4 regions of the Aquabacterium sp. TM01 genome follow, and region 3 is predicted to be linked to each of the others. Evidence: predicted binding sites of a transcription regulator. Region 3 holds the regulator's gene; each other region holds the start of a gene.

Region 1 (7,367 bases), 820 kb from region 3:
GATGGCGCATGAGCGGCTGGAAAGCCAGCCCCTGCTGATCCCACTGGTGTTTGCCGCCACGCCGCAAGAAATGGCCACCGCCGAAACCCAGCGCGAAGCCTTGCTGGCCCTGGGGCTGGATGTGGACGCCATCGGCCCCGGCAAGTTGGCCATCCGCGCCACCCCCATGGCGCTCACGCAGGCCGATGGCATTGACCTGGCGCGCTCGGTGCTGGCCGAACTGGCCCAGCTCGACGCCAGCAACGTGATCCAGCGCGCCCAGCACGAACTGCTGGCCACGATGGCCTGCCACGGCGCCGTGCGCGCCAACCGCAAGCTCACCCTCACCGAAATGAACGCGCTGCTGCGCGACATGGAAGCCACGGAGCGGGCCGACCAGTGCAACCACGGTCGCCCCACCTGGCGCCAGCTCACCCTGCGCGAACTTGACGCGCTTTTCCTGCGCGGCCGCTGACGCTCAGGCAGGAACCGACTATGACCGAACGTAAAAAACTGAGCCTGCGCCCCCCTGCCCAGGCTGACGCCCCCTCTGGCGCCGACGCCTTCCGCAAGCCGCCCGTGCGCGGCACGGCCCCCCGCAAGCGCATGACGGCCGCCGAGGCCGCACAAGCCCGTGAAGAGGCAGCAGCCCGCCCACGCCGCTCGCCCCCCGCAGAGCCCGTCCATGGCCGCGACGAACGCGGCCCGCGTGACGATCGCCGTGCCCGCCCCGCCAACCCCGAGCGCGCGCCCTATGGCGATCGCCCGCGTCAAGGCGATGCCCCCCGTGATGAATGGCAAAACCGCCCAGCCCGCGACGAACGAGGCGCACGTGACAACCGTCAGGACCCGCGCCGCGATCCGCGCCAAGGTGATCCCCGCCAAGGTGATGTCCGCAACGATCGCCGCGATGACCGCCGCGCCCCGTTCGGCAGCGCCCCCCGCCGTGACGACGAGCGCGCAGCACAGCGCCAATCGCCCCCGCGGCGCGACGACGGTCGCCCCGACAGCCGCTACGAGCGTCGGGATGACCGCCGCGCCATGGGTCCCGGCGATCGCCCGCGCCACCCTGACGCACGCCCTGACACGCGTCCGACTCAGCCCGCACGCGCCCAAGCGCCCGCTGCCGCCGCCGAGGTTGATCACGACGGCCGCGTGCGCCTGTCCAAGCTGATGAGCGAACGGGGCCTGGCCTCGCGCCGCGAAGCCGACGAGTGGATCGAACACGGCTGGGTGCGCGTCAATGGCGAAGTGGTGGCCGAACTCGGCACCCGCGTCCCCCCTGACGTCGAGGTCACCATCGACCCGCTGGCCCGCACGCAGCAGGCCGAACGCGTCACCATCTTGCTGCACAAGCCCATCGGCTACGTCAGCGGCCAGGCCGAAGATGGCTATGAGCCTGCCGTCGTCCTGATCACGCCCGAGAACCGCTGGGCCGATGACCGCATGCCGATCAAGCTGACGCGCGGTCACCTCAAGCACCTGGCCCCCTGCGGCCGCCTCGACATCGACTCCACCGGCATGCTGGTGCTCTCGCAAGACGGGCGCATCGCCAAACACCTGATCGGTGAAGACTCCGGCGTGGAGAAGGAATACCTGGTGCGCGTGGAGTACATGCCCGAGCCCGGTGCCGAGAACGTCTCGGCCGTGGTGCCGCCCGAAGCCATCGAACGCCTGCGCTTCGGCCTGGAGCTGGACGGTCGCCAACTGCGCCATGCCCAGGTGTCCTGGCAGAACGAGCAGCAACTGCGCTTCGTGCTGCGCGAAGGCCGCAAGCGCCAGATCCGCCGCATGTGCGAGCAAGTCGGCCTCAAAGTGGTGGGCCTCAAGCGCGTGCGCATGGGCAGCGTCACCCTGGGCAAATTGCCCGTCGGCCAATGGCGTTTCCTGAGACCTGATGAGCGCTTCTGATCCTGACACCCGCGGCACCCCCTCGGTGCCGGCCTGGGTGGCCGTGATGGCCGTGGGCCTGTTGACGGGCCTGCAACCGCTGAGCACCGACATGTACCTGCCGGCCCTGCCGGAAATGCAGCGCGCCCTGTCACTGACCTCGCCCCAGGTGCAGTGGACCCTGTCGGTGCTGATCATGGCCTTTGGCATCGGGCAACTGGTGTGGGGCCCGGTGGCCGACCGCGTGGGACGCCAGCCCGTGCTGCGCTGGGGGCTGGGCTTGTATGTGCTGGCCAGCGCCGCCGCCGCTTTTGCACCCGACCTGACGGTGGTGCTGCTGGCGCGCATCGCCCAGGGCGCCAGCCTGTCGGCGGCGGTGGTGTGTGGTCGCGCCATGATCCGCGACCTGTACCCCCCCGAAGAAGGCGCCAAGGTGATGACCAAGGGCATGGGCCTGCTCGGGGTTCTGGCCTTGCTGGGTCCGGTCGTGGGCGCCATCGCGGCCACGCTGGGCGGCTGGCGGGCCACCATGGGCCTGATGTTGCTGTTCTCCAGCCTGATCCTGCTGTTCATCTGGCGCAAGCTGCCCGAGACCCTGCCAGCGCACCGGCGCCAGCTCCCTCAGCCCTGGCTCAAGCTGGTGAGCCAGTGGTGGCAGATCTCCAAACACCCCACCTTCCGTGCCCACACCCTGCTCACCTCGTCCACCTATGGCGGGCTGTATGTGTACCTGGCGCTGTCGGCCTTCGCCTTCATCGACGTGCTGCAAACCAGCCGCACCGTCTATGGCGTCATCATGGCCTCCTTGTCGCTGGCCTACCTGGGGGGCACCTTCGTGTGCCGCCGCGCCCTGCACCGCATCGGGCTGATCCGCACCATCCGCATCGGCGGTTGGCTCTCCTTCTCAGGCGGGCTGGCCATCGCACTGGTAGCCGTGGCGCAGTTCAGCCTGGGATGGCGCGTGCATCCGGTGGCCTTGCTGCCCGGCATGTGGCTCTATGCCATCGGCCACGGCATCCACCAGCCCTGCGGGCAGACCGGCGTGGTCGCCGCCTTCCCCAAGCAGGCGGGTGCCGCGTCGGCCCTGTCCGGCTTCGTGCTGGCCAGCATGGCCTTTGGGGTGGGCGCGGTGCTGTCGTGGTGGACCTCGCTGCCCGGCTGGGCCGGCACCCTCTACCCCATGACGCTGGGCATGGGCCTGGGCGGCGTGTGCACCGCCTGGGTGGCGCTGCGGCGCGTGCAACGTGACGGCCTGCCCCGGAGAGACGCATGAGCCCTGAGCTGAACCCGCAGCCCCCCACCTGGATCCTGGCCGGCCCCACCGCCTGCGGCAAAACCGCCGCGGCCCTGGCGCTGGCCCGCGAGGTCGATCTGGAAATCATCAGCGTCGATTCGGCCCTGATCTACCGCAGTATGGACATTGGCACCGCCAAGCCCACAGCCGACGAACTCGCCCAGGTGCCCCACCACCTCATCGACATCCTCGATCCCACCGAGAGCTACAGCGCCGCCCGCTTTGTGCAAGACACGCACCGCCTGATCGGCGAAATTCGGGCACGCGGGCGCACCCCGCTGCTGGTGGGCGGCACCATGCTCTACATCAAGGCCCTGCTGGAGGGTCTGGACGAGCTGCCCCCCGCCGACCCGGTGATCCGCGCCGTGCTCGATGCCCAGATGGCCGCACGCGGCAGCGCGGCCCTGCACGCCGACCTCGCCCAGGTGGACCCGGTCACCGCCGCCCGCCTGGCCCCGGGCGACACGCAGCGCATCCAGCGTGCGCTGGAGGTGTGGCACAGCAGCGGCCGCCCGCTGTCGGCCTTCCACACCCGCAGCAGCGCGCAGGCCCCGGTGCACGATGCCATCCTGGTGTCGCTGGAGCCCACCGACCGCGCCTGGCTGCACCAGCGCATCGCGCTGCGATTCGAGCAGATGATGGCCGCTGGCTTCATCGACGAGGTCAAGCGCCTGCGCCAGCGTCCCGATCTACATGTGGGCCTGCCGTCGATTCGCTGTGTGGGTTACCGCCAGGTGTGGGAGGCGCTGGATGCGGGCTTGGACCTCGACCAGCCCGCCGTGCTGCGCGAGGTGATGGACAAGGGCATTGCTGCCACCCGCCAGCTGGCCAAGCGCCAGATCACCTGGCTGCGCAGCATGCCCCTGCGCCATGTGGTGGCCTGTGATGCGGGCGACCCTTTGCCCGCCATCCGCCACCACCTGTTGGCGCGCACCTGAACCGTTGCATCCCCCACGCAACACCTTGGATTCATGATTCCGGTCAATTCCATTGGATTTGACCTGAGTTAAGCCTGATGGCGCAAGATCGCCCTACTCTGGTTCAACTTGATCGAGATCCAACATGCCTCACGAACTATTCCGTCACAAGGGCCACGTGTGCCTGATGTTTTCCGACCTCAGCATGGAGGGTGGAGAGGCTGTTCAAGCCAACCAGTTTCTGATCGTCAACGACGACACCGGCGCCATCATTGACCCGGGCGGCAACCTCGCCTACAGCGAGCTGTACCTGGGCATGACCAAGTACTTCCCGCCCTCGCGCCTGTCGGCCATCATCGCCTCGCACGCCGACCCGGACATCATCGCCTCGCTCGACCGCTGGATGACGGCCACCCCCGATGCCAAGCTGTATGTGTCGACCCTGTGGGAGCGCTTCGTGCCCCACTTCTGCAAACCCGGCAAAACGCTGGGCCGCGTGGTCGGCATCCCTGACCCGGGCATGCACATCTCCATTGGCGACTGCAAGCTGATCGCGGTGCCGGCGCACTTCATGCACGCCGAAGGCAACTTCCAGTTCTACGACCCGATCAGCAAGATCCTGTTCTCGGGTGACCTGGGCGTGAACTTCCTGGGCAAGAACAAGGCCTCGGACTACATCACCTCGCTCTCGCCCCTGCCCAACGGCATGGAAGCGTTCCACCGCCGCTACATGGTCTCGGGCAAGATCCTGCGCTTCTGGGCCCGCATGGCGCGCCAGATGGACATCCACATGATCGTGCCGCAGCACGGTGCCCCGCTGGCCGGCCCTGCCGTCAAGGAGTTCATCGACTGGGTTGAAGGCCTGTCGTGCGGCATCGACCTGATGACCGACGCCAACTACACCGTGCCTGGCGTCTGACCCCCTCGGGCTGCCCCGGCCCGCTCCGGCCCCCGATCACGCCCTGCCGCGTGGTCTCTGAAGACGCCCTTTCCGGGCGTCTTTTGCTTGGGTCAGTGCGCCCCGCCCGCATCGGTGGCCGCGCCTGCGGCACGCGGGCTCGGCCGACGTGCCAGCCACACCATTGGAATCAAGGCCACGAACAACACCGCCGACGCCAGGAACACATCGTTGGCCGAGCGCGTGAAGGCCTGCTGATCGATCAGCCTCGTGATCTGCAGGGCGGCCTGCTCAAAGCTCATGCCGCTGTTCATCAAGGTCGTGAACGCGTCCATCGCACCGGGGTCGGTGCGCGTCACATGCTCGGTCAGGTGGGCATGGTGCATGGTGGCGCGGTCATCCCACAGGGTGGTCACCAGCGAGGTGCCCATGGCCCCGGCCGTGATGCGCGCAAAGTTGCTCAAGCCCGACGCCGACGGGATGCGCTCCGGTGACAGCCCCGACAGCGTGATGGCACTCAAGGGAATGAAGAAGAAGGCCAACGCGGCACCCTGCAAGATGGTGGGCACCATGATGGTGTCGAAGTCAGCCAGGGTGTTGAAGCGCGAACGCATCCACAGCACCACCGCAAACACCAGGAAGGACACGGTGGCCATCTTGCGCGGATCGACCCGCGCCACATTCTTGCCCACCAGGGGGGACAGCAGGATGGCCAGCACGCCCACCGGCGCAATCGCCATGCCGGCGGCCGAGGCGGTGTAGCCCATGTACTGCTGCAACCACAGCGGCAACAGCACCACATTGCCAAAGAACAGGCCGTAGCCCACCGACAGGGCCAGCGCTCCCACCGCGAAGTTGCGCGTGGCAAACAGGCGCAGTTCCACCACCGGGTGCTCGGTGGTCAGCTCCCAGACCAGGAAGACCACAAAGCTCACCAAAGCCACCAGGCCGAGGATGACGATCTGGCCACTCTCGAACCACTCCAGCTCCTTGCCCTTGTCGAGCATGATCTGCAGCGCGCCCACCCACAGCACCAGCAAAGCCAGCCCCACCGTGTCGATGGGCAGCTTGCGCGTGGGGGTGTCACGCTTGGCATAGATGCGCCAGGTCACCAGCGCCGCACCCAAGCCCACCGGCACGTTGATGTAAAAAATCCAGGGCCAGGACACGTTGTCCGTGATCCAGCCACCCAACAAGGGCCCAGTCACCGGCGCCACCAGTGTGGTCATCGCCCACAAGGCCAGTGCCGTGCCCGCCTTGGCCGGCGGGTAGCTCTGCAACAACAAGGTCTGCGACAACGGGATCATCGGCCCCGCCACCAGCCCCTGCAGCACCCGAAACGCAATCAGCCATTCCAGCGACGGCGCAAAGCCGCACAGCCATGAGGCCAGCACAAACAAGAGCACACTGGCCGTGAACAGGCGCACCGCCCCGAATCGCTGCGTGAGCCACCCCGTCAGCGGCACCGAGATGGCGTTGGCCACCCCGAAGCTGGTGATGACCCAGGTGCCCTGCGCAGGGCTCACCCCCAGATCACCGGCAATGGCCGGCAAGGACACGTTCGCAATCGACGAGTCCAGCACGTTCATGAAGGTGGCCAGCGACAAGGCCAGCGTGCCCAGGGCCAAGGACCGGCCCGTGAGCGGAGGGTGCGCCAGCGGTGACGCGGCCGAGCCGGGCTGTGCCATGCTCACACGCCGTGCGGGCCAGCGCGCACGCCCCCCTGCTGGCCCAGATGGGCCGCGATGATGCGGCTCACACGTGCATCGGCATCGGCTTGCAGGTTGTCAAACACGGTGGTGCTGCGTACCGCCCCGGCGCGAGGCGCCTGGGCCAACACCGGGCCATCTTGCTGGCTCACATCCACTTCCACTTCCATCGACAAGCCCACGCGCAAGGGGTGCGCCTTCACTTCTTCGGGCTTCAGCGCCACGCGCACCGGCACGCGCTGCACCACCTTGATCCAGTTGCCCGTGGCGTTTTGCGCCGGCAACAGCGAAAACGCAGCGCCCGTGCCCGCCCCCAGGCCCACCACGGTGCCGTGGTACACCACCTTTCGGCCGTACACATCGGCCGTCAGCGTGGCGGCTTGTCCCATGCGCAGACGCTGCAACTGGCTTTCCTTGAAGTTGGCGTCCACCCAGGCCTGGTCCAGCGTCACCACCGACATCATGGGCGAGCCGGCCTGCACACGCTGGCCCAGTTGCACACTGCGCTTGGCCACATAGCCATCCACCGGCGAGCGCAGCGTCACGCGCTGCACGGCCAGGTAAGCCTCCCGCACCCGCGAGGCGGCACGCGCCACATTCGGGTGGGCGGCCACCGAGGTGCCCTCGGTCAAGGTTTGGTTGGCACTGAGTTGCTGGCGGGCTGCTGCCAACGCCGACTC
Region 2 (7,367 bases), 1.5 Mb from region 3:
CCTGTTTGCTCCTCGTGATTGGCACCACAGTGCTGCACTATGAAGTCTTGCGGTCATTGAACGCCAGTCTTCCTGTGTGTTGAATCACGAGCAAAACTGAGCCACTGAAGGGTCTCCGTCACGTCCAATTTTGAGCCACGTTATCCACCTACCCTGCTGCTTTTTGCAGCAGCGGGGGACAGGAGTGATCAACGTGAGCACATTGAGCAAATTGCGCCGCATGGTCCACCGTGACCACCTGAGCGTGCGCGAAGCCAGCCGCAGGCTTGGCATCTCCCGCAACACGGCCACCAAGTGGCTTGAAGCCGATGAGATGGTCGAACCCCGTTATCCCAAGCGGGCGGCCATCCCGAGCGTTCTAGATCCTTACAAGGAACAGCTGTCCACCTGGCTGAAGGCCGACAGCCACCGCAACAAGCGCGAGCGCCGTGGCATCAAGGCCATGTTCCGGGCATTGCGGGCCATGGGCTATCCGGGCAGCCGAGGCCCGGTCTATGAGTTCGCCAAGCGCTGGCAGCAGGCGCAGTCCGATGCGCCCACGCGCATGGCCTTCGTGCCCATGAGTTTCGAGATGGGCGAGGCCTTCCAGTTCGACTGGAGCTGCGAGTACCTGTTCGTGGGCGGCATGCGCAAACGCCTGGAGGCCGCGCACACCAAGCTGGCGGCCAGCCGCGCCTTCATGCTCACCGCCTACTTCAGCCAGGCCCACGAGATGCTGTTTGATGCCCACGCGCGGGCCTTTGCTGCCTTCGGTGGCGTGCCCCGCCGGGGCATCTACGACAACATGAAGACCGCTGTCGACAAGGTTGGCCAGGGCAAGAGCCGCACGGTCAACGCCCGCTTCGAGGCCATGACGGGCCACTACCTGTTCGAGCCTGAGTTCTGCAACCGCGCCGCCGGCTGGGAGAAGGGCATTGTCGAGAAGAACGTGCAGGATCGCCGTCGCGGCATCTGGCTGGAGGCGGCCGAACGCCGCTGGCCTGACCTGGAGAGCCTCAATGCGTGGCTGCACCAGGCCTGCCTGGACGCCTGGCATGAACTGCCGCACCCCGAGTGGCCCGAGCTGACCATTGCCGACGTCTGGCAGCAAGAGCAGACGCACCTGATGCCCAACCCTGCGCCATTCGATGGCTATGTCGAGCAGGTGGCACGGGTAACGGCCACCTCGCTGATCCACTATCAGCGCAACCGCTACAGCGTGCCTTGCGAGTGGGCGCACGCAACGGTGAGCCTGCGCGCCTATCCTGACCGCTTGGTGGTGGTCGGCCCCAGCACCGATGCGCCCGAGCCGCCAGTGAGCCTGCCACGCAGTTTTGAGCGTGGGCAGACCTTGTACGACTGGCGCCATTACATCAGCCTGCTCGAACGCAAGCCCGGGGCCTTGCGCAACGGCGCGCCCTTCAAGACCATGCCCGAGCCCCTGCAACATCTTCAGGCGCACCTGCTGCGCCACCCTGGCGGCGACCGCGTGATGGCCCAGGTGCTCATGGCGATTACCTTGCACGGGCTCGATGACGTGCTCGTTGCCGTCGAGTTGGCGCTGCAATCCGGCCGCGTGAGCGCCGACCATGTGCTCAACGTACTGGCCAGGCTCAAGGAACCCGAAGCTGTGCACAGCTTGCCCGAAGCCGCCTTGACTTCACTGACGTTGCAGGAGCCGCCTCAGGCCGATGTGTCGCGCTATGACCGCCTGCGCCAGATCCAGGAGGGTGACCATGTCCAATGACATCGCCGCTGGCCTCAAGGGCTTGAGCCTGCACGGTATGGCCAGTGCCTGGCCTGAACTGCTGGGTATCGCGCGGCTCAAGTCGCTCGACCATGAAGCCTTGCTGCATCAGCTCATCAAGGCCGAGGGAGCGCACCGGGAAGTGCGCTCCATGGCCTATCAGATGCGCGCTGCCCGATTTCCCCATCACCGCGACCTGGCTGGCTTTGCCTTCGAGCAGGCCCAGGTGGATGAGGCGCTGGTGCGCCAGCTCCACGAGCTCAAGTTCATCGACTCAGCCCACAACGTGGTGTTCGTGGGTGGACCGGGTACCGGCAAGACTCACCTGGCCACCAGCCTTGGCATTCACGCCATCCGTGCACATGGCAAGCGGGTGCGCTTCTTCTCCACAGTGGAGCTGGTCAACATGCTGGAGTCCGAGAAAGCACTGGGCAAGGCCGGGCAACTGGCGCATCGGCTCATGTACGTCGATCTCGTCATCCTCGACGAGATGGGCTATCTACCCTTCAGTCAGGCCGGTGGCGCCTTGCTGTTCCACCTGCTGTCCAAGCTCTATGAGCGCACCAGCGTGGTCGTCACCACCAACCTGTCGTTCTCGGAGTGGGCCAGCGTGTTTGGCGACGCCAAGATGACCACGGCGCTACTGGACCGGCTCACCCATCACTGCCACATCGTCGAGACCGGCAATCAGAGCTGGCGATTCAGGCACTCGACGGCACAACCGGCCGCCAGCAAGTCCAACCGCATCAAAACACCCAAAGGAGCAGACCAGACAGTAGACTTATCCACATCCGAGCAGTCCATTTCTTCGTCAACCTAGTGGCTCAGTTTTGGACGTGACGCCTGGCTCAGTTTTGCTCGTGATTCAACAACAAGGCTGCAGGTAGTGCGCGCGTTCAAAACTCTGCGACTGAACCAAATCAGACTCATGATGAGTGGGCGGCTGTGCCCACCGCAACAGGCCACGGCAGAGCAACGCCAGGCGGCATGAGCCCCCCAGACCATCGGCACCATGTGAGCCATGGTCACCTCATCGAACAGGCCCTCGCTCAAGCTCGTCGGGTCATCCACCAAAAACGTCAAGGTGCTGCAGCTCAAAGTGGAGCTGCAGGGCGTGCGCCAAGATGACAACGGCACTGCTGGACCGGCTCACGCATCACTGCCACATCCTGGAGACGGGCAACGAGTCACATCGGTTCCTGCACAGCTCCAGCACGGCCAAGAGGCGCATCAAGGCACGAGAGCAGTATCGGATGCAGGCTGCAGCAGAGGGCAAGGCCTGAAGCTCAAAGCGAAGGGGGAAGCCGCTGCGCGGCTTCCCCCTTGATGTTCAACCAAGCCGGCCGGAAGACTCAAAACCAAGGCCAGGCTCTACACTTATCCACAGCTGACCGACCCTTTGGTCGGCTACCAGACCTGGCTCAATATTGGATCGGCACGGTGGCTCAGATTTGGATCGGCGCGGACAGCCGGAGTTTCTGACACAGGTGCGTGAGCGGGGCCTGCAGTTGCAAGACGGGCTGCTGCAACTGTCGCGGCAGCACGGCTTGGGCGAGGTGCGAGGCGCCGGCTTGTTGTGGGCGCTGGAACTGGGCAGCGACAACGCCGGCGAGGTGGTGCAGGCTTGCCGCGCACAGGGCTTGCTGGTGAACGCCGCGCGGCCGCACTGCTTGCGCTTCATGCCTCGGCTCAACAGCACGGCGCAGGAGATACAGACCGGCTTGAACATTCTAGACGAGCTTCTCAGCCAGCAACGCCATCAGAGCATAGAGTCGTATTGACATGCTGCGCGTCACAACGACTCCATTTTCATCGGAGTCATTGTGACGCCATCAAAGGTAAGTTATTGATTCACATCAAGAGTCCGTTGGCACGCGAGTTGCGCTGAAGCAGCGTGGTTCATTTGTCTTGGTTATGGCTCTGAGGGCTCTTTGCTGTGGATACGGCTTTCATACTTTTGTCGGCGTTTGTGTTGTCGTTTGTCGCGCTCCTGGTTTTCATCTGGTCGCAAAGCCACGGCTTGTTTGACCGTCGCGCCAGCGGTGCAGAAATCATCTTTGCCTCTGGCGAGATCGGTCAAGTCGAGGAGCCCGCCGCCTCGCTTGAGCAGCAGGGGCAGTTGCAGTCAGCGATGAACGCGGTCAAGGGGCAGACGGCATCGCACGCGGATGCGCAGGCGTTGCGTGATCGGGCGCAGGCCGATGCCTCAACGGCGCCCCTGGTGCTGTTGCTCTTTTGTTGCGCCGTGGTCTGGTTGCTGGTCGCCTCTGCGGCTGGCCTGACCGCCTCGGTCAAACTGCATGAACCCGATTGGCTGACGCAGCAAGCGTGGCTGACATTTGGGCGCATCCGCACCTTGCATCTCAATGCCGTGGCCTATGGGTGGGCGCCCATGGCGGGCTTGGGCATCGCCATGTTCGTGATTCCACGCTTGCTGAATCGGCCCCTCATGGGGGCGCGTTACGCGCTGGTTGGCGCCATGCTGTGGAACGCCGCCCTGATCGCCGGGCTGGGCAGCGTCGCTGTGGGCATCAGTGATGGCATGGAATGGCTGGAGATTCCCTGGCAGATCGACATGCTGTTCGCCGCAGGCGGCGCCTTGATGGCCATGCCTTTGATCTACACCTTGGTGAACCGACGCGTGGCGCATCTGTATGTTTCGGTCTGGTACATGGCCTGTGCGCTGTTCTGGTTGCCGGTCTTGTTCATCGTCGCCAAGATTCCGGGGCTGCACCAGGGTGTGCAACAAGCCGCCGTGAACTGGTGGTTCGGCCACAACGTGCTGGGGCTGTTCTACACCCCTTTGGCACTGGCGTCGGTCTACTACTTCCTGCCCAAGGTGATCGGCCGTCCGATCCAGTCCTACAACCTGTCCTTGTTAGGCTTTTGGGGGCTGGCGTTCTTCTATGGACAGGTCGGTGGGCACCATCTGATTGGCGGCCCGGTTCCACAGTGGATGGTCACCCTGTCGATCGTCCAGAGCATGATGATGATCATTCCCGTGCTCGCCTTCACGGTGAACCAGTACCAGACACTGCAAGGACATCTGGGTGCCTTGCGCCACTCACCCACCTTGCGCTTCATTGGGGTGGGGGGGCTGATGTACACGGCCAGCTCCATCCAAGGCTCGTTTGAGGCCTTGCGCAGCATGAACGCCGTGACGCACTTCACCCATTACACCGTGGGGCATGCGCACCTGGGCTTGTATGGTTTCGTCAGCTTCGTCTTCTTTGGGGCGATGTACTTCGTGCTGCCACGCGTCACCACGCGTGAGTGGCCGTATCCACGGCTGATCTCGGCGCATTTCTGGTTGGCCTTCATTGGCATTGCCATCTACTTCCTCAGTCTGACGGTGGGCGGCTGGCTGCAAGGGTTGGCCATGTTGGATGCCAAGCAGCCGTTCATGGCGTCGGTGGCCATCACCTTGCCTTATCTGCGTGGCCGCAGCGTAGGGGGGGGGCTCATGGTGCTCAGCCATCTGGTGTTCGCATGGCATTTCATCTCCCTGGTGCTTCAACGCGGTCCGCAGCGACAGGGGGCTGCCGTCCTCTCGGTTCAGTGGAACAAAGGAGGGGCACGATGAAAAGCGAGTTCAAGCTGCTGACAGGGGCCATGGTCATGCTCAGCCTGTCGACGAGTGCCTTGGTGGTGGTGCCTTATCTTCAAGTGCGAAACATCGCGCCTGCCGAGGGGCTCAAGCCCTACACCAGCGCCCAGTTGCGCGGCAGGGACGTCTACATTGCCAACGGATGCGTCTATTGCCACACCCAGCAGCCGCGTGCCCAGGGCTTCGGGCCCGATCTGGCCCGCGGCTGGGGCCGCGCCACCGTAGCGGCAGATTACGTCTATGACCGCCCACACCTGCTGGGCACCATGCGCACAGGCCCGGATCTGATGAACATCGGGGTGCGCCAGCCCAGCGAACAGTGGCATCTGGGGCATCTGTATCAGCCTCGCGCATACGTGCCGGGCAGCATCATGCCCAGCTACCCGTTCTTGTTTGAACTCAAGACCAGCGATCAAGTTGCCGCGGGCGATGTTCAGGTGCAACTCCCCCCAGGACAAAGTCCGCCCGGCAAGGTGGTTGTGGCGCGACCCGAGGCGCTGGACCTCGTGCGCTACTTGCAGTCGCTCGATCGCAGCTATCCCGTCTCTCCCACTGTGGCTCAGAAGGGAGCCCAGCCATGAACCAGCTTCCACCGTCCTCACCTCAACAACGCGAGCATGAGGAGCCTCACGAGAACGACGGGGCCTTGCCATGGTACGTGGCTGCTTTGGTGATCGCGCTGCTGCTGTTCGGCATCGTGTACCTGTGGCGCACCACCATCAATGCGCCGCCAGAATGGGGCGACGGCCGCACGGTTGCCGAGCTGCAAGGGCCGTCTGGCGATGCCGCCGGGAGCATCGATGGCGGCGGCATCTTCAGTGCGCGATGCGCAGCGTGCCATCAGGCGAGCGGTGCAGGCCTGCCTGGCGTATTCCCGCCTTTGGCCGGCTCGGAGTGGGTCCGGGGAGACAGTCAAACCCTGGCCGCCGCCGTGCTGCACGGCATCCAGGGGCAGCTGACGGTCAAGGGTAAGGTCTACTCAGGCGTCATGCCCAGTTTTGCGGCACAACTGTCCGATGCCGAGATGTCTGCCGTCCTGACCCATATTCGCAAGAGTTGGGGCAACCAGGCCGCGCCCATCGGCGTCGATGTCGTGGCGCGTGTTCGCAAAGCCACGGCCACTCGCACCGAGGCCTATCACGGTGAGGCGGAGCTGAATCAGCTGAAGCTTGCGCCATGAGCCTCCTTGCAAGCGGGCCCTCCCACGCCGCAGGCGTTGACCAACGTAGACGCCACAGTGGGCTCCTCTGCCTGGTGTTGCTGATGCTGTTCACCTGCGGTGTCTGGCGCCTGACGCGGGGTTTGACCGTCTGGACATTTGAAGACTGGCGGCAGCAACAGATTGCTGAGGGGGCCATGCAGGCTCAAAAGGTGAGCGTGAAGGGGTTCACGCCATCTTGGCCATGGCCACACGTCCGCTCGGATGCGAACGCTCGCATCTATCTGGTGGACTTCATCTACACGCGCTGCCCCACGGTCTGCCGCGCCCTGGGTAGCGAGTTTCAGCAAATGCAAAGCGCCCTGCGAGCATCGACGGACCCCTCATCGAAACGGGTGCGATTGGTGTCGATGTCCTTTGATGTGGCTGGGGACGACGTGCCTGGCCTGAGTACGTACGCGGCGCAGATGCATGCCGATCCACAATGGTGGCAAGTAGGCGTTCCCGCGTCGCAGGACGATGCGACGGCCTTGTTGCGGTCCTTGGGCGTGGTGGTGATACCCGACGGCCAGGATGGCTTCGTGCACAACGGTGCCATCCATGTGCTGAACGCTCATGGGCGTCTGCTTGGCCTGTATGAGCCGGGGCAGTGGCGCGATGCCTTGAATGCCGCTTACCGCTTCGCGAGCGGTGCCAAGGGGGGCGCGTTGTGACGGGCGGGAACCGGTGGGCACAAGGCGTGCGGGGTGTGGGAGGCAGCCTGATGCTCGTCGCACCGCTGGCGCTGTGCTGGCCCACGGTTCGGCATCTGGTGGAAAGCCGGATGTCCCTGCACATGCTGCTGGAGTTCCCCATGTTGCTCGCTTCAGGGTGGC
Region 3 (7,367 bases):
CCACCGGCCCGCCAACCCTTGGCTGTGGTCGGGGATGTCATGCGACGCCCTTCTCATGTGATCCGTGCTGACGCCAGCGTTCGCCAGGCCTGGCAAGTCTTGAAAGACCACGGCATCGGGCAGGCCCCCGTCGTCGACGCGCAAAGCGCCCTGGTGGGACTGGTCACCCGCGCCGACTTGCTACCACCACAGTGGCTGGCACCGACCGTGGACGACGCCGCCACGTGGCAAACCATGATGAGTCAACCCGTCAGCCAGGTCATGTGGTCCCCGGTTCCCAGCGCCCATGTCGACACCGATCTGCGACGAGTGGCTTCGCTGCTGCTGGAAACCGGCCTGCCGGGTCTGCCTGTGACCGAGAACGCGGGCCAAGTGATTGGCTTCGTCTCGCGCTCGGACCTGCTGCGCGCCCTGGCCACCGATCCACCCTTGGATCTCTGGAGTTGAGGGCGCCTGTCGCCCACCCTCATGCAAAAAGCCCCTGACACGCGCGCGCGCATCAGGGGCTCGTGTCGGACAGATCGGCTGCGTGTACACGCAGCCGCGTCGATCACATGTGCTCGATCATGACCTCACCGAAGCCGGAGCACGACACCTGGGTGGCGCCGTCCAGCAGGCGCGCGAAGTCATAGGTGACCCGCTTGCTGAGGATGGACTTCTCCATGGAGGAGATGATCAGGTCAGCCGCTTCCAGCCAACCCATGTGACGCAGCATCATCTCGGCCGACAGAATTTCTGAGCCCGGGTTCACGTAGTCCTTGCCCGCGTACTTCGGTGCCGTGCCGTGGGTGGCCTCGAACATGGCCACCGAGTCGGAGAGGTTGGCGCCCGGCGCAATGCCGATGCCACCGACCTGCGCGGCCAGCGCGTCCGACACGTAGTCGCCGTTGAGGTTCAGTGTGGCGATCACGCTGTACTCGGCCGGACGCAGCAGGATCTGCTGCAAGAAGGCGTCGGCGATGGCGTCCTTGACCAGGATGTCCTTGCCGGTACGGGGGTTCTTGAACTTGCACCACGGGCCGCCATCGATCAGTTCGGCACCGAACTCCTTTTGCGCCAGGGCGTAGCCCCAATCACGGAAGCCACCCTCGGTGTACTTCATGATGTTGCCCTTGTGGACAATGGTCACGCTGGGCTTGTCGTTGTCGATGGCGTACTGCAGCGCCTTGCGCACCAGGCGCTCGGTGCCCTCACGCGAGACGGGTTTGATGCCGATGCCCGAGGTGTCAGGGAAGCGGATCTTCTTGACGCCGAACTCGTCCTGCAGGAACTTGATCAGCTTCTTGGCCTTGTCGCTTTCAGCTTCAAACTCAATGCCAGCGTAGATGTCTTCCGAGTTTTCACGGAAGATCACCATGTCGGTCTTCTGGGGCTCTTTCACCGGCGAAGGCACGCCCTTGAAGTAACGCACCGGGCGCAAGCAAACATACAGGTCGAGTTCCTGGCGCAGGGCAACGTTCAGCGAACGGATGCCGCCACCCACGGGCGTGGTGAGCGGGCCTTTGATGGACACGACGTAGTCCTTGAGGACCTGCAGGGTCTCTTCAGGCAGCCACACATCGGGACCGTACACGCGGCAGGACTTCTCGCCCGCGTAGATCTCCATCCAGTGGATCTTGCGGGCGCCGTTGTAAGCCTTCGCCACGGCCGCATCCACCACCTTGATCATCACAGGCGTGATGTCGAAACCGGTGCCATCCCCCTCGATGTAGGGAATGATGGGGTTGTTGGGAACATTCAGGGAGAAGTCCGGGTTCACCGTGATCTTCTGCCCGCCTTCGGGCACCTTGATGTGCTGATACATGATGTAGGTCTCCGCGTTTGGCGTTATCCGTGATTCCGGTGCCATGGATGTCGGCAACGGTCGATTTTGATTCTACTGCGCGCCCCCGTGCATCACATCAGGCGATAACACCAGGGTCATGCACACCATGCCTGCCATTGCGCCACCAGTTGGTGAGACACCGCCCAGGCAGCGATCAGGGCCAGGCTCAGGCCAGCAAGGCGAACGGCCCAGCGAGGGTCAATCAAGGTGGCCGGGGCCGGGGTGGCGCCCTGCCCCTTGGGCACTAAATGCGGGTCGGCCTCGTCTTGGGACTTGAACCACAGGATGGGCACCACCGCCACCGTGGCACCGGCCGTCTCGGGCGGACGCTGTGTGCGACGGCCCAGCCATTTCAGCAGCGCGGGGGCAGCCCAGACGCCGAAGGCACTGGGCACGGCAAAGGCCAGCATCACTGCGGCCCCACCCCAGGGCTCGGAGGCCAGCGCCGCCACCATCAGGGCGGCATACAGCAAGCCGCAAGGCATGACGCCCCAGGCCAAACCTGCAATCAAAGGCAATACGGGGCGAGAGGCTCGCAACCAACCTGGGGCGCCATCGCCCATCACTTTTTGACGCGCACGGTGGTAGGCCTGCTGCCCCCAGGCATTGACCTGGCGAGGCATGTGCCCCGTCCACAGCAACCACAGCCCGAGCAACACGGCTGCGAGCTGCAGCATCACCCAGATCGGCTGCAACATGCTGATCTGCTGGCCCCAGCGGGAGATCAGGCCCGCGCCCGTAGAGGCAACCAGCCCTAGGAGCATGTAGGCCAGGCAGCGCCCCACGAGCGCCAGCCCGGGCACGCCTCGTGGCAAGGCCGCCGCGCACGGCGCACCGCACATGGCGGCACAGTGCGCGATGCCTCCCAGGCCCATGAGAAAGGCGGTCAACATCAATCCGGTCAGCATGTCGGCTCCCGGTGCGCGCGTACAGACTCAGATGATGCGCGAGAAGCGCTCCAAGGTCTTGTCGGCCTGGATATAGCGGTCGAACACCATGGCCACTGCCCGCACAAAGTACCACCCCAGGGGCGTAACGCGCACACCGTCAGACTCCATTTGCACCAACCCCGACTCGACGAGTGGCTCCAGCAGGCGCAGTTCAGCCTCGAAGTATTGCCTGAAATTGATCAGGTAGGCGAGCTCGATGGATTCATAGTCGACACGCCCCTGGCACATCACGGCCATGATCACGGCACGGCGCACCAGGTCGTCGCGCGAAAGGGTCAGGCCGCGAACGATGGGTAATTCACCGCGACGCAGAGCGTCGTAATACTCGTCGAGCGTCTTGGCATTCTGGCAATAGTGGGCCCCGACCTTGCCAATGGCCGACACGCCCAGCGCGATCAGATCGCTGTCTGGATGGGTGCTGTAGCCCTGGAAGTTGCGATGTAGGCGACCTTGGCGCTTCGCCACGGCCAGACTGTCATGGTGCAAGGCGAAGTGGTCCATGCCGATGTAGTCATAACCTGCCTGACCAAAGGCCTCAATGGCGGTCGAGAGCATGCCGATCTTGTCTTCGGCCTTGGGCAGATCGGGAGCATGGATGCGCCGTTGGGGCTTGAACCGCTGAGGCAGGTGGGCGTAGGCGTACAAGGCAATGCGGTCGGGCTTCAGGGAGCTGACCTGTTGCATGGTGCGCTGAAAGCTCTCTGGGGTCTGCTTGGGCAGGCCATAGATCAGGTCCATGTTGATGGACATGAAGCCTTCCGCCCGTGCGGCTTGCATGAGTTCGGCCACTTGCTCGAACGGCTGAACGCGGTGGACGGCCTGCTGCACGTCGGGATCGAAATCCTGCACCCCAAAGCTCAGGCGGTTGAAACCCATCGCCGCCAGACGCTTGAGGCGGCCCGCGTCAATGGTGCGGGGGTCGATTTCGATGGCGTACTCGCCACCTTCCACAAAGCGAAAAGCCGTGCGCAGGGTGGCCATAAGCCCCCCCAGTTCGTCGTCATTCAGGAACGTGGGCGTGCCGCCGCCAAAATGCAATTGCGACAAGGGCTGCGGGGCTCCCAGCTGAGCGCTGACCAAATCGATTTCGGTTCGCAGGGCTTCCAGGTACTCCGTCGCCCGCTCGTGATGCTTGGTGATGACCTTGTTGCAGGCGCAGTAATAGCAAACCGACTCGCAAAAGGGAATGTGCACGTACACTGACAAAGGCGTCGCCGCACCGCCAATGACGCCGCCGCCTTCTGCGCGTTGCTGCAGTGCCTGGCGATAGTTAGCAGGCCCGTAAGCCTCCACAAACCGATCGGCCGTCGGGTAGGAGGTGTACCGCGGCCCGTTGACGTCCAAGCGCGACAGCATGTCGCGTGACACAACGGGCGTGTAGGGCAGTACGGAAATCAGGACAGGTTCACTCATGTGAGCCACTGTGCCAAACTCGCGGGCATCAGGGTTGATCTAACTCAATTTCTCAGCCGTCATTGCGGCAACAATCGGGCAGGCTTTGAGGTTACTCATGTTGAACAGTATTTTTCCGATCACCGACGTCAGCGGCACCAGCGCTTCCTCGAACCAGCCTCAAGGCCATCAGGGCGAGCAATCGGAGGCCACCACCTCCTGCGGCGGGGTCAAGTTGGACGCCTTCAAGGTGGCGTGCTCCAGCTGCAATCTGCGCGAGTTGTGTCTGCCCGTTGGCCTGACCCAACCTCAACTGAGCCACCTCGATTCGCTGGTGGCCACACGCCGCACGGTCAAGCGCGGAGATGCCCTCTTTCACACTGGCGATGCCTTCCGCTCGGTGTACGCCGTGCGCACTGGTTTTTTCAAGACGCGTGTGTCATCGGAAGACGGCCGCGATCAGGTGACCGGCTTCCAGATGGCCGGTGAACTGCTGGGGCTGGACGGCATCAGCACCGACCGGCACGCCTGCGACGCCATCGCCCTTGAAGACTCGCAGGTGTGCGTGATTCCTTACGGGCAACTGGAAGAGTTGTCGCGCGAGTTCTCCGACCTGCAGCACCAGTTTCACAAGATCATGAGTCGCGAAATTGTGCGCGACCATGGGGTGATGCTGTTGCTGGGGAGCATGCGCGCAGAAGAGCGCCTGGCGGCGTTCCTGCTCAACCTGACTCAGCGTCTTCATGCGCGCGGCTTTTCGGCCTCGGCCCTGGTGCTGCGCATGACGCGTGAAGAGATCGGCAGCTACCTGGGCTTGAAGCTCGAGACGGTCAGCCGTACGTTCTCCAAGTTCCAGGACGAAGGCCTGCTGGAGGTCAAGCAGCGCGACATCCGCATTACCAATGAAGCCGGTTTGCGCGCCTTGGTAAACAGCGTCAAAGGTTGAGGCCAGAGTGGCCCCAATGAAAAGCCCGCTGCGAGCGGGCTTTTTGCTGCACGCTTCAAACGTGCTGAGCGGTGCCGTGGCGTGAACGGCGCCGGCGGGAAGGCAGCGATTCAACGTGGGGCGGCTCGCCGCCCTGGTTAGACGCTGCCATCCACTGCGCGGCGGCGGCAGCCACTGCAATCAGCGCCCAGAAGACGAAAAAAGCCAAGCTGTAGACCGTGACAGATTCTGGGCGCCAGGCACCGAAACTCAGCGTGGACGGATCCAGCACACTGAAGACCAGCATTTCCAGAACACCGGCCACCACAAAGGACGGCCAGAGAACCTGACCTGCACGGAGCGCGTTACGTGTCATGCCCTTCTCCTTGATGAATGGGAGACAAGACACATGTTGCGCTCGCCTGCCCCATCCATCAGCAGAAGAAACCCTAGGCTGACAGCCAGAGGGGTTCAGCGCTCGGCAGGCGCGGTCGGTGTGGCGTCCTCGTTGGCATGATTGCGAGCCTTGGAAGCCGGGGCCTCCTTCTGTGTCGGGGTCGCGGAGGTGTCCAACACCGGATCGATGTTTTTCACCGCCACGCCGACCGTGAACAGCGAGGCAACCACGACCGCCGCAGGCCCGCCAATGACCATCCAGACGATGGGCAGGCGATACCAAGGCGGATTGTCCACGGGTGTCGAGGGGGTTTGTGTCGTGAGAGGCTGTGTCATGTCATTTCCAAAGATTGCAGGCATCAGCGAGGGACCAGGAAAGTGGTCTTCTCGCGGACATCGACTTGCGGGGCATCACCCTGGCGTAACTGCTCCACCAGAATGGTGACGCCTGTTGCACCCGTGCCCAGGCGCGCACCCACTTCAGGCGGGATGCGCACGGAGACCGGGACCCAACGGGCCTCAGCGGGGCCCAGAACGACGTTGTCGCCGCCCTGTACCTTGGCCTGGCTCAGTTGCTCCACGCCCACGCGGTAGCGCTGCACGCGCTCGCTGGCGTTCATCAACTGCACGCGGTAAACGTTCTCAATGTAGCCATCATCCACCACACGGGCCAGCGCGCCACGGTCACGAACGATGTCCACACGGAAGGGGGGGCGACTGAAAAGGCTGGTCACGAAAGCGGCCAACACCAGAATCAGGATGCTGGTGTACAGCAGCACCCGTGGCCGTTTGACACGCCCCCACATCTCGCTGTTCCCCCACCCCTTTTCCATCGCATTTTGGGTGGAATAACGGATCAGGCCGCGGGGCGTGCCCATTTTGTCCATCACGCTGTCGCAGGCGTCGATGCATGCAGCACACCCGATGCACTCGTATTGCAAGCCCTTACGGATGTCGATGCCCGTAGGGCAAACCTGGACACACAAGGTGCAATCAATGCAGTCGCCCTGCCCCATGGACTGGGCGTTGGCCTTGCGCGAACGGGCACCACGGGGTTCACCGCGCTTCTCGTCGTAGCTGATGATGAGCGTGTCGCGGTCGAACATGGCGCTCTGGAAGCGCGCATACGGACACATGTACTTGCAGACCTGCTCGCGCATGAAACCAGCGTTGCCATAGGTGGCAAACCCGTAAAACAGAATCCAGAAGGTTTCCCACGGCCCCAGGCCGAACGAGATCACCGATTGCCACAGCTCGCGAATCGGGGAGAAATAGCCCACGAAGGTGTAGCCGGTCCACAGCGCCAGAACAATCCATGCCGCGTGTTTGGCAGACTTGCGCGCCAACTTCTCCGCCGTCATGGGCGACTTGTCCATCTTCATGCGCTTGGCACGACTGCCTTCGATCTTGTTCTCCACCCACATGAACATTTCGGTGTAGACCGATTGTGGGCAGGCGTAACCGCACCACAAACGACCGGCCACGGTGGTGAAGAGAAAGAGTCCGTACGCCGAGATGACGAGCAAGGCGGTCAGATAGACCAGATCCTGCGGATACAGAACCAAGTTGAACAGATAGAAGCGACGCGTGCCCAGGTCAAACAGGACGGCCTGACGGTCGTTCCAGTACAGCCAGGGCGTGACGTAAAACACCAGTTGGGTCACCCAAACCATGACCCAGCGCCAGTTCGTGAACCAGCCGGTCACCTCGCGGGCGTAGACTTTCTCCGTCTTCTTGTAAAGAGAAACAATCTCCTCACGGCGCGCCGCTTTGGCTGCATCGGACGAGGCCGCTTCGGCCTTGATGGGAATCACGCGTGGGGACGCTTCGGTGTTCTTTTGTGGTTCGGTCATGGCGCAAATGAAAAAGCGGAGGGGCT
Region 4 (7,367 bases), 1.9 Mb from region 3:
GGGTGAGCGTGCGCTCCAGCGCGTCGCGGGGCACGCGCACGCTGGTCAGGTTCACGCGGGGGGCTTCCAGCGCCAGCCGCGCGATCAAAGGCGGCAAGGCGATGGCTTCGAGCACGTCGCGCATGCCTACGCGCAAGGTCATGTCCAGGGTAGCGGGCTCGAAGCTGTCGGCCTGGGCCATGAGGGATTGCAGGCCGCGCAGGTGGGCCTGCACCTCGCCGATCACGCGGCGCGTCAGCTCGGTGGGGACCATGCTGTTGCCCTGGCGCACGAACAAAGGATCGTCCCACAGGCGGCGCAGGCGGGCCAGCGCATGGCTGACCGCGGGCTGGCTCAGGTGCAGGTGGCGCGCCGCGCCCGAGATGCCGCCGTGCTCGTACACGGCGTCCATGACGCGAAAGAGGTTGAGATCGAGACGGGTGAAGGGGCTGGCCATGGGCGCCACCTTACACCGCCCCATCTTCTCGCTTGCCAGCCAGATGCCGGACTTTTTTGGTGCATCGCCACACCCGCAAGGCAGAACGGCGCGCGATAATGGCGCGATGGCCGATTTCATCGGCGCTTTGGAGCAATCACCTTGGACAGTCCCCATCGGTGACCGCCCACTCCAGCCACCTGGCCGCCCTCCCCGGATGAGGATGCGGCGTCGGGTGCGGCCCGTCGGGCTGCCTCAGGCAGCGTGCCGATGCGGGCCTCGCGGGAGGGGGCGGCAACCTTGACACCCCCTTTTCCCTCGACCTGTGAGCGTGCACGCCCTTGAGCGCCGTGCCGCCCCTGTGCTGGAGTACCCATGCTCAACGTGTTCACGCTGGCCAACGGCCGGCTGTTTCAGGAAGAAATCGACAGCCTCGACGGGCTGACCACCGCTCGTCCGGTCTGGGTCGACCTCGAAGACCCGTCACCGGAAGAAAAGAGCTGGATCGCCGTGAAGTTCGGCCTCGTGATCCCGGCCGACATCATCGACGAAGACCTGGAAGAATCGGCCCGTTTCTATGAAGAAGACGGTGCGATCCACATCCGTTCCGACTTTTTGATCGACGATGACGAAGCGCCGCGCAACGTCCGCGTGGCCTTCATCCTCCACGAGAACGTGCTGTTTTCGGTGCACCGCGAAGACCTGCCGGTGTTCCGCCTGCTGCGCATGCGCGCGCGCCGCATCCCCGCCCTGATCGAGGACGCCAAGGACGTGCTGCTCAAGCTGTACGACGCCGATGCCGAGTACTCGGCCGACACACTGGAAGGCATCTATGACGACCTGGAGAAGGTCAGCCGCCGGGTGCTGAAGGACGAGGTCAACGACCAGGCCGCCGGGGAAGCGCTGGCGGCGATTGCACGCCAGGAAGACTTGAATGGGCGCATCCGCCGCAATGTGATGGACACGCGCCGCGCGGTGAGCTTCATGATGCGCGCGCGCATGCTCAATGCCGACCAGTTCGAGGAGGCCCGCCAGATCCTGCGCGACATCGACTCGCTCGACAGCCACACGGCCTTCCTGTTCGACAAGATCAACTTCCTGATGGACGCCACGGTCGGTTTCATCAACATCAACCAGAACAAGATCATCAAGATCTTCTCGGTGGCCTCGGTGGCCTTGCTGCCGCCCACGCTGATTGCCAGCATCTACGGCATGAACTTCCAGTACATGCCCGAGCTGAGCCTGAAATGGGGCTATCCCCTGGCGCTGGGGCTCATGCTGCTGTCCATCGTGACGCCGTTCTGGTTCTTCCGTCGCAAAGGCTGGTTGAAGTAAGGTGCATCGGCTGGGACTGCCGCCCCTGCCCGCGGGCCTGTGGCGGGTGATGATGGGCACCGCCCTGGTGGTGCTGAGTTTCAGCCTGCTCAACCCGGTGCTGGCCGTGCGCCTGCAGACCGCGGGCGTCAGCAACACGGCCATCGGCGGTTTTGCCATGCTCTCGTTCCTGAGCGTGGCGCTGCTGATCCCGGTGGTGCCCCACCTGTTTGCCAAGGTGGGGGTGGGCCGGGCCTACCGCCTGGGCCTGGGTCTGGAGCTGATCGCCTGCCTGGGCTATCTGCTGACCGACAGCTACGCGCTGTGGTGCGCCTTGGGCCTGATGAGCGGGGTGGGTGCCGCGGCGGCCTGGAACGCCACCGAGGCGCTGATTGCGCACAACGTGCCGGCCACACACCGGGGGCGCCTGACCGGGTTTTACCAGGCCATTCTGGGCGCGGGCATGGCCATCGGCCCTTTCCTGCCGGGGCTGCTGGGCCTGGGCCCGCTGCAGGCCAATGGCGTGGCCGCCGCCGGCCTGGCGCTGGGCCTGAGCCTGACGCTGGTGCCGGCCGTGAGCCACCTGAAGGCCATGCACGAGGATCGCGAGCCCATGAGCCTGCTGGCCGCATGGCGCTTTCGGCCCGTTCTGGTGTGGGCCGCCGTGGTCGGCGGGGTGTTCGAGGTGGGGCTGGGCACCATCACCTCTGCCTATGGCTCCGAAATCGGACTGAACCTGGCCGCAGCCACCTCGATCGCCGGGGCGCTGGGCATGGGCAGCTTTGCGCTGCAGTACCCGCTGGGCTGGCTGGCCGACCATGTGGCTTCGCGCCGCCTGTTTGCCATCGGCTCGGGCGTGTTGGCGCTCAGCGGCGTGGCCTTTGCCTTCGCCACCCAGTGGCCCGCGCTGATCTGGGTGTGTGCCGCCTTGTGGGGCGCGGTGGGCGGAGCGCTCTACACCCTGAGCATGATCCGCGTGGCCCATGACTTTGCCGACTCCTCGGCGCTGGCGGGCACCTCCGCCATGATCGCCGGCTACACCGTGGGCGGCTCGCTGGGCCCGCTGGTGAGCGGCTGGGCCTTTGACCACGTCGGCGTGATGGGTCAAGGGGCCTGGCTCACCCTGCTGGCGATCAGCCTGCTGTGGCTGCAGGGGCGCTCAGCCCCTCAGGATTGACGACCCGCCGCGCCCGCCGCACGATCCGCTTAACGCGAACCATTCCGCACCGCCGACGCCACCGCCACCTCGCGGGTTTGAACCTAGGGTTTTCCTTGATCTGCCGCAATCATTTGCTAACTATACTGATCGTCAGCATGCTGATTATCAACGTCAGCGCAATGAGGAGTGCACATGAACGACAAGGTTTCGAATCTCCCCGTCCTGGTGGCGGGTGGTGGCATCGGCGGCCTGGCGGCCGCTTTGGCGCTGGTGCGCCAGGGTTTCCAGGTGCAGGTGTTCGAACAGGCACCTGAAATCGGCGAAATCGGCGCCGGCATTCAGCTCGGCCCCAACGCCTTCCACGCGCTCGACGCGCTGGGCGTGGGCGAGAAGGCCCGTTCGCGTGCCGTCTTCACCGACTACATGGTGATGCACGACGCCGTGGACGCCAAGCTGATCGGCAAGATCCCCACCGACGAGCACTTCCGCAAGCGCTTTGGCAACCCCTACGCCGTGATCCACCGCGTGGACATCCACCTGTCGCTGCTCGAAGGCGCCAAGGAGACCGGCCGCGTCGAGTTCTTCACCAACACCCGCATCGAACAGGTCGAGCAGGACGCCAACGGCGTCACCGTGACCGACCAGAACGGCAAGCAGTGGAAGGGCGTGGCCCTGATCGGTGCCGATGGCGTCAAGTCGGTGGTGCGCGCCAAGTACGTCAACGACCCGGCCCGCGTGACCGGACACGTGGTCTACCGTGCCGTGGTCGACAAGAGCGAGTTCCCCGACGATCTGAAGTGGAACGCCGCCAGCCTGTGGGCCGGCCCGAACTGCCACCTGGTGCACTACCCGTTGCGCGGCGGCGAGCAGTACAACATCGTCGTGACCTTCCACAGCCGTGAGCAGGAAGAGTGGGGCGTCAAGGACGGCAGCAAGGCCGAAGTGGAAAGCTACTTCCAGGGCATCGATCCCAAGGCCCGTCAGCTGATTGAGCTGCCCAAGACCTGGAAGCGCTGGGCCACCGCCGACCGCGAACCCATCCCGCAGTGGACCTTTGGCCGCGCCACCTTGCTGGGCGACGCTGCGCACCCCACCACGCAGTACATGGCCCAAGGCGCCTGCATGGCTCTGGAAGATGCCGTCACGCTGGGCGAGGCCCTGCGCGTGCACAACCAGGACTGGGACGCCGCCTTGGACCACTACCAGCGCTCGCGTATCCCGCGCACCGGCCGCATCGTGCTGTCGGGCCGCGAGATGGGCCGCTTGTACCACGCCAAGGGGGTGGAACGCCTGATCCGCAATGACCTGTGGAAGGGCCGCACGCCCGAGCGTTTCTACGACGCCATCGAGTGGCTGTACGGCTGGAATGTCACCAACTGCCTGGCCCAGGACTGAACTTCACAAGGATCCCTCATGCAAAGCCATGATCGTTTTGACACCCTGGGCCGCCTGGAAGACCTGCCCCAGGACTACCGCGACACCCTGACCCAGCAGAACCTGGTGCCCCTGTGGCCCAGTCTGCGCGCCGTGTTGCCGCCCGAAGTGCCGGCCCGCAAGACCCAGCCGACCCACTGGCCGTATGCCACGCTGCGCCCCCTGCTGATCCAGGCCGGCGAGCTGACCCCGATTGAAAAGGCCGAGCGCCGCGTGCTCGTGCTGGCCAACCCCGGCCACGGTCTGGAAAAGATGCAGGCCAGCGCCGCCATGTACCTGGGCATGCAGTTGCTGCTGCCCGGTGAACTGGCTCCGGCCCACCGCCACACCCCCAATGCGATCCGCATGGTCGTGGAAGGCGAAGGCGCCTGGACCCTGGTCGATGGCGAAAAGTGCCCGATGAGCCGCGGGGACCTGATCCTCACCCCCACCGGCCTGTGGCACGAGCACGGCCACGACGGCGATCAGCCCGTCGTGTGGCTGGACGTGCTGGACCTGCCCCTGGTCTACTACACGGAAACGTCCTACCACCTGGAAGGCCCGAGCCAGTCCGTCAAGCAAGGTGAAGGCGTCAAGGCCTTCGGCCGTGGCGGCGTGGCCCCCACCACCGTGTTCGAGCGCAGCCACAAGGCTTACCCGATGCTGCGTTACCCCTGGGCCGACGCCCGCGCCGCGCTGGTGTCGATCGCCGACAACGAGCCCGAGGCCGAGTGCGTGCAGGTCACCTACGTGAACCCGGTCACCGGCGACGATGTGCAGAACATCCTGGGCTTCTACGCCCTGATGCTGCGCCCCGGCCAGAGCCTGCGCCTGCCGGCGCGCTCGCCCGCACAGGTCTTCCACCAGATCGAAGGCAGCGCCGACGTGCAGATCGAAGCCACTTCGTTCACACTGGCCGAAGCCGACACCTGCTGCGCCCCGGGCTACACCGCGGTGACCTTGAAGAACCGCTCCGCCAGCGAGCCGGCCTTCCTCTTCGTGGCCGACGAAGCCCCGCTGCACCGCAAGCTGGGCGTGTACGAAAACCGCGGCTGAAACGACACCCGTTTCGCCACCTGAACCACCGGGCCGGGGTCGCTGCACAGCCACCCCGGTCCATGCATGAAAGGCACACCATGACCCAATACCTGTTCAACCCGCCCGCCGTTCAGTCCCTGCCCATCCGCGGCAAACAAGAGCAATTCCCGATCAACCGCCTGTTCTTCGTCGGCCGCAACTACCATGCGCACGCCGTCGAAATGGGCCGCCCGGTCGACAAGTCGGTCGAGCGCCCCTTCTACTTCACCAAGTCGCGCGACACCCTCGTGCTGAGCGGTGCCACCGTGGCCTACCCGCCCGAAACCAAGAACTACCACTTCGAGATGGAACTGGTCGTCGCCATCGGCGCCGAAGGCTTCCGCGTCTCGCAAGCAGATGCTCACAAGGTCATCTACGGCTACGCCGCCGGCCTGGACATGACCCGTCGTGACATCCAGCTGGTCGCCCGCGACAAGGGCCGTCCCTGGGACCTGGGCAAGGACGTCGAACAATCGTCCGTCTGCACCGAGATCGTCCCGATGGAAGGCGTGGTCATCGAGAAGGCCGACATCGCCCTGCAGGTCAACGGTGACACCAAGCAGCACTCCAACGTGGACAAGCTGATCTGGAACATCCGCGAAATCATCGCCGACCTGTCGCAGTTCTATCACCTGCAACCGGGCGACCTGATCTACACCGGCACCCCGGAAGGTGTGGGCGCCGTTGTGCCTGGCGACAAGATCACCGGTCAGGTCGAAGGCGTGGCCGAAGTCGCCCTGACGGTGGGCGCGCCCGAATAAGCCCGACAGGAGCCCTCTCATGAAGCTCTACAACTTCTTTCGCAGCGGCACCTCGCACCGCCTGCGCATTGCCCTGAACCTCAAGGGGCTGGCCACGACGTACGTCCCCGTGGACCTGCGCACCGAACAGCACCTGAAAGACGAGTTTAAGGCCATCAACCCGCAAGGGCTGGTGCCTGCGCTGGAGGTCGATGGTCAGGTCCTGATCCAGTCGCCCGCCATCATCGAGTGGCTGGAGGAAACGCACCCGACGCCCGCGCTGCTGCCCGCCGGGGCGACCGAGCGTGCCCGCGTGCGCGCCCTGGCCGCCATCGTCGGCTGCGACATCCACCCGATCAACAACCGTCGCATCCTCGAGTACATCCGCAAGGAACTCGGCGCCAACGATGACGCCGTGAACGCCTGGAGCGGCACCTGGATCACCGCCGGCTTTGATGCCTATGAGGCCCTCCTCGCCGCCGACACCCAGCGCGGCGAGTTCAGCTTCGGCCACACGCCGACGCTGGCCGACGTGTACCTCATCCCCCAGGTGGAAAGTGCCCGTCGCTTCAAGGTGGACCTCAGCCGTTGGCCGCTGATCAGCGCCATCGATGCGGCCTGTGCCAAGCTGGACGCCTTCCGTCTGGCCGCACCCGGTCAGCAGCCCGACGCGGCCTGATCGCCACCTCTCTCTCGTTACGCTCGTTTCCAACGCCCCCGGGCAGCGCCACAAGCGCGGCCCGGGGGCCGTGCGTGGCCTTTCCCGCCCATGAGGCGTGAAGGGCCGTGTGCCTTTGCTGCTGCGGCCAGGCCAACCGCCTACGGCGCAGTTTCTCTGCTGGCTTGACCAAGCAAGGCTCACACCATGACCACCACCCCCAAAACCCTCGACGTTCAGCAGTTCCTGAACGCCCACAAGCTGTCCTGGACACAGATCAGCACGCTGATCCTGTGTTTCCTCATCGTCGCCGTCGACGGCTTCGACACTGCCTCCATTGGCTTCATCGCCCCGGCCATCCGGGCCGAATGGGGCCTGTCCCCCAGCGCCCTGGCGCCCGTGTTCGGCGCGGGCCTGGGTGGCCTCATGGCCGGCGCCTTCCTCTTTGGCCCGCTGGCCGATCGTTTCGGCCGCAAGACCATTCTGATGGTGTGCGTGGCGTTCTTCGGCCTGGCCAGCCTGGCCTCGGCCTACTCCACCTCGCTGGAGATGCTGATCGTGCTGCGCTTCCTGACCGGCCTGGGCCTGGGG

Evidence for each region. The regulator FNR, encoded in region 3, switches genes on or off when oxygen is low (the NO sensors DNR and NnrR bind a similar motif). The targets are predictions, from matches to a motif close to TTGATNNNNATCAA.
Region 1: a site for FNR is predicted at 4,160-4,173, ahead of AC3WW4_RS12730 (oxygen-binding di-iron domain-containing protein). Genes of this name have one in related genera too.
Region 2: a site for FNR is predicted at 3,573-3,586, ahead of AC3WW4_RS16175 (cbb3-type cytochrome c oxidase subunit I). Genes of this name have one in related genera too.
Region 4: a site for FNR is predicted at 3,002-3,015, ahead of AC3WW4_RS00295 (3-hydroxybenzoate 6-monooxygenase). Genes of this name have one in related genera too.

What each region holds. Positions count from the first base shown of each region.
Region 1 is NZ_AP046529.1:2,784,385-2,791,751, forward strand. It holds gene mutL (DNA mismatch repair endonuclease MutL) at 1-454, shown strand, start outside; gene AC3WW4_RS12715 (pseudouridine synthase) at 475-1,890, shown strand; gene AC3WW4_RS12720 (multidrug effflux MFS transporter) at 1,877-3,142, shown strand; gene miaA (tRNA (adenosine(37)-N6)-dimethylallyltransferase MiaA) at 3,139-4,101, shown strand; gene AC3WW4_RS12730 (oxygen-binding di-iron domain-containing protein) at 4,226-4,999, shown strand; gene AC3WW4_RS12735 (DHA2 family efflux MFS transporter permease subunit) at 5,092-6,666, opposite strand; gene AC3WW4_RS12740 (EmrA/EmrK family multidrug efflux transporter periplasmic adaptor subunit) at 6,669-7,367, opposite strand, start outside.
Region 2 is NZ_AP046529.1:3,493,717-3,501,083, reverse strand. It holds gene istA (IS21-like element ISPa65 family transposase) at 194-1,726, shown strand; gene istB (IS21-like element helper ATPase IstB) at 1,716-2,546, shown strand; partial or broken gene AC3WW4_RS16185 (ATP-binding protein) at 2,845-3,009, shown strand; gene AC3WW4_RS16180 (aminotransferase class III-fold pyridoxal phosphate-dependent enzyme) at 3,178-3,507, shown strand; gene AC3WW4_RS16175 (cbb3-type cytochrome c oxidase subunit I) at 3,663-5,309, shown strand; gene AC3WW4_RS16170 (cbb3-type cytochrome c oxidase subunit II) at 5,306-5,914, shown strand; gene AC3WW4_RS16165 (c-type cytochrome) at 5,911-6,513, shown strand; gene AC3WW4_RS16160 (SCO family protein) at 6,597-7,205, shown strand; gene AC3WW4_RS16155 (hypothetical protein) at 7,256-7,367, shown strand, end outside.
Region 3 is NZ_AP046529.1:1,969,011-1,976,377, reverse strand. It holds gene AC3WW4_RS09045 (CBS domain-containing protein) at 1-447, shown strand, start outside; gene icd (NADP-dependent isocitrate dehydrogenase) at 551-1,804, opposite strand; gene AC3WW4_RS09035 (sulfite exporter TauE/SafE family protein) at 1,921-2,733, opposite strand; gene hemN (oxygen-independent coproporphyrinogen III oxidase) at 2,761-4,188, opposite strand; gene fnr (fumarate/nitrate reduction transcriptional regulator Fnr) at 4,286-5,113, shown strand; gene AC3WW4_RS09020 (hypothetical protein) at 5,169-5,468, opposite strand; gene AC3WW4_RS09015 (nitrogen fixation protein FixH) at 5,564-5,824, opposite strand; gene ccoG (cytochrome c oxidase accessory protein CcoG) at 5,848-7,341, opposite strand.
Region 4 is NZ_AP046529.1:19,598-26,964, forward strand. It holds gene AC3WW4_RS00280 (LysR family transcriptional regulator) at 1-436, opposite strand, end outside; gene corA (magnesium/cobalt transporter CorA) at 791-1,750, shown strand; gene AC3WW4_RS00290 (MFS transporter) at 1,752-2,906, shown strand; gene AC3WW4_RS00295 (3-hydroxybenzoate 6-monooxygenase) at 3,081-4,283, shown strand; gene AC3WW4_RS00300 (cupin domain-containing protein) at 4,302-5,357, shown strand; gene AC3WW4_RS00305 (fumarylacetoacetate hydrolase family protein) at 5,438-6,139, shown strand; gene maiA (maleylacetoacetate isomerase) at 6,159-6,797, shown strand; gene AC3WW4_RS00315 (MFS transporter) at 6,984-7,367, shown strand, end outside.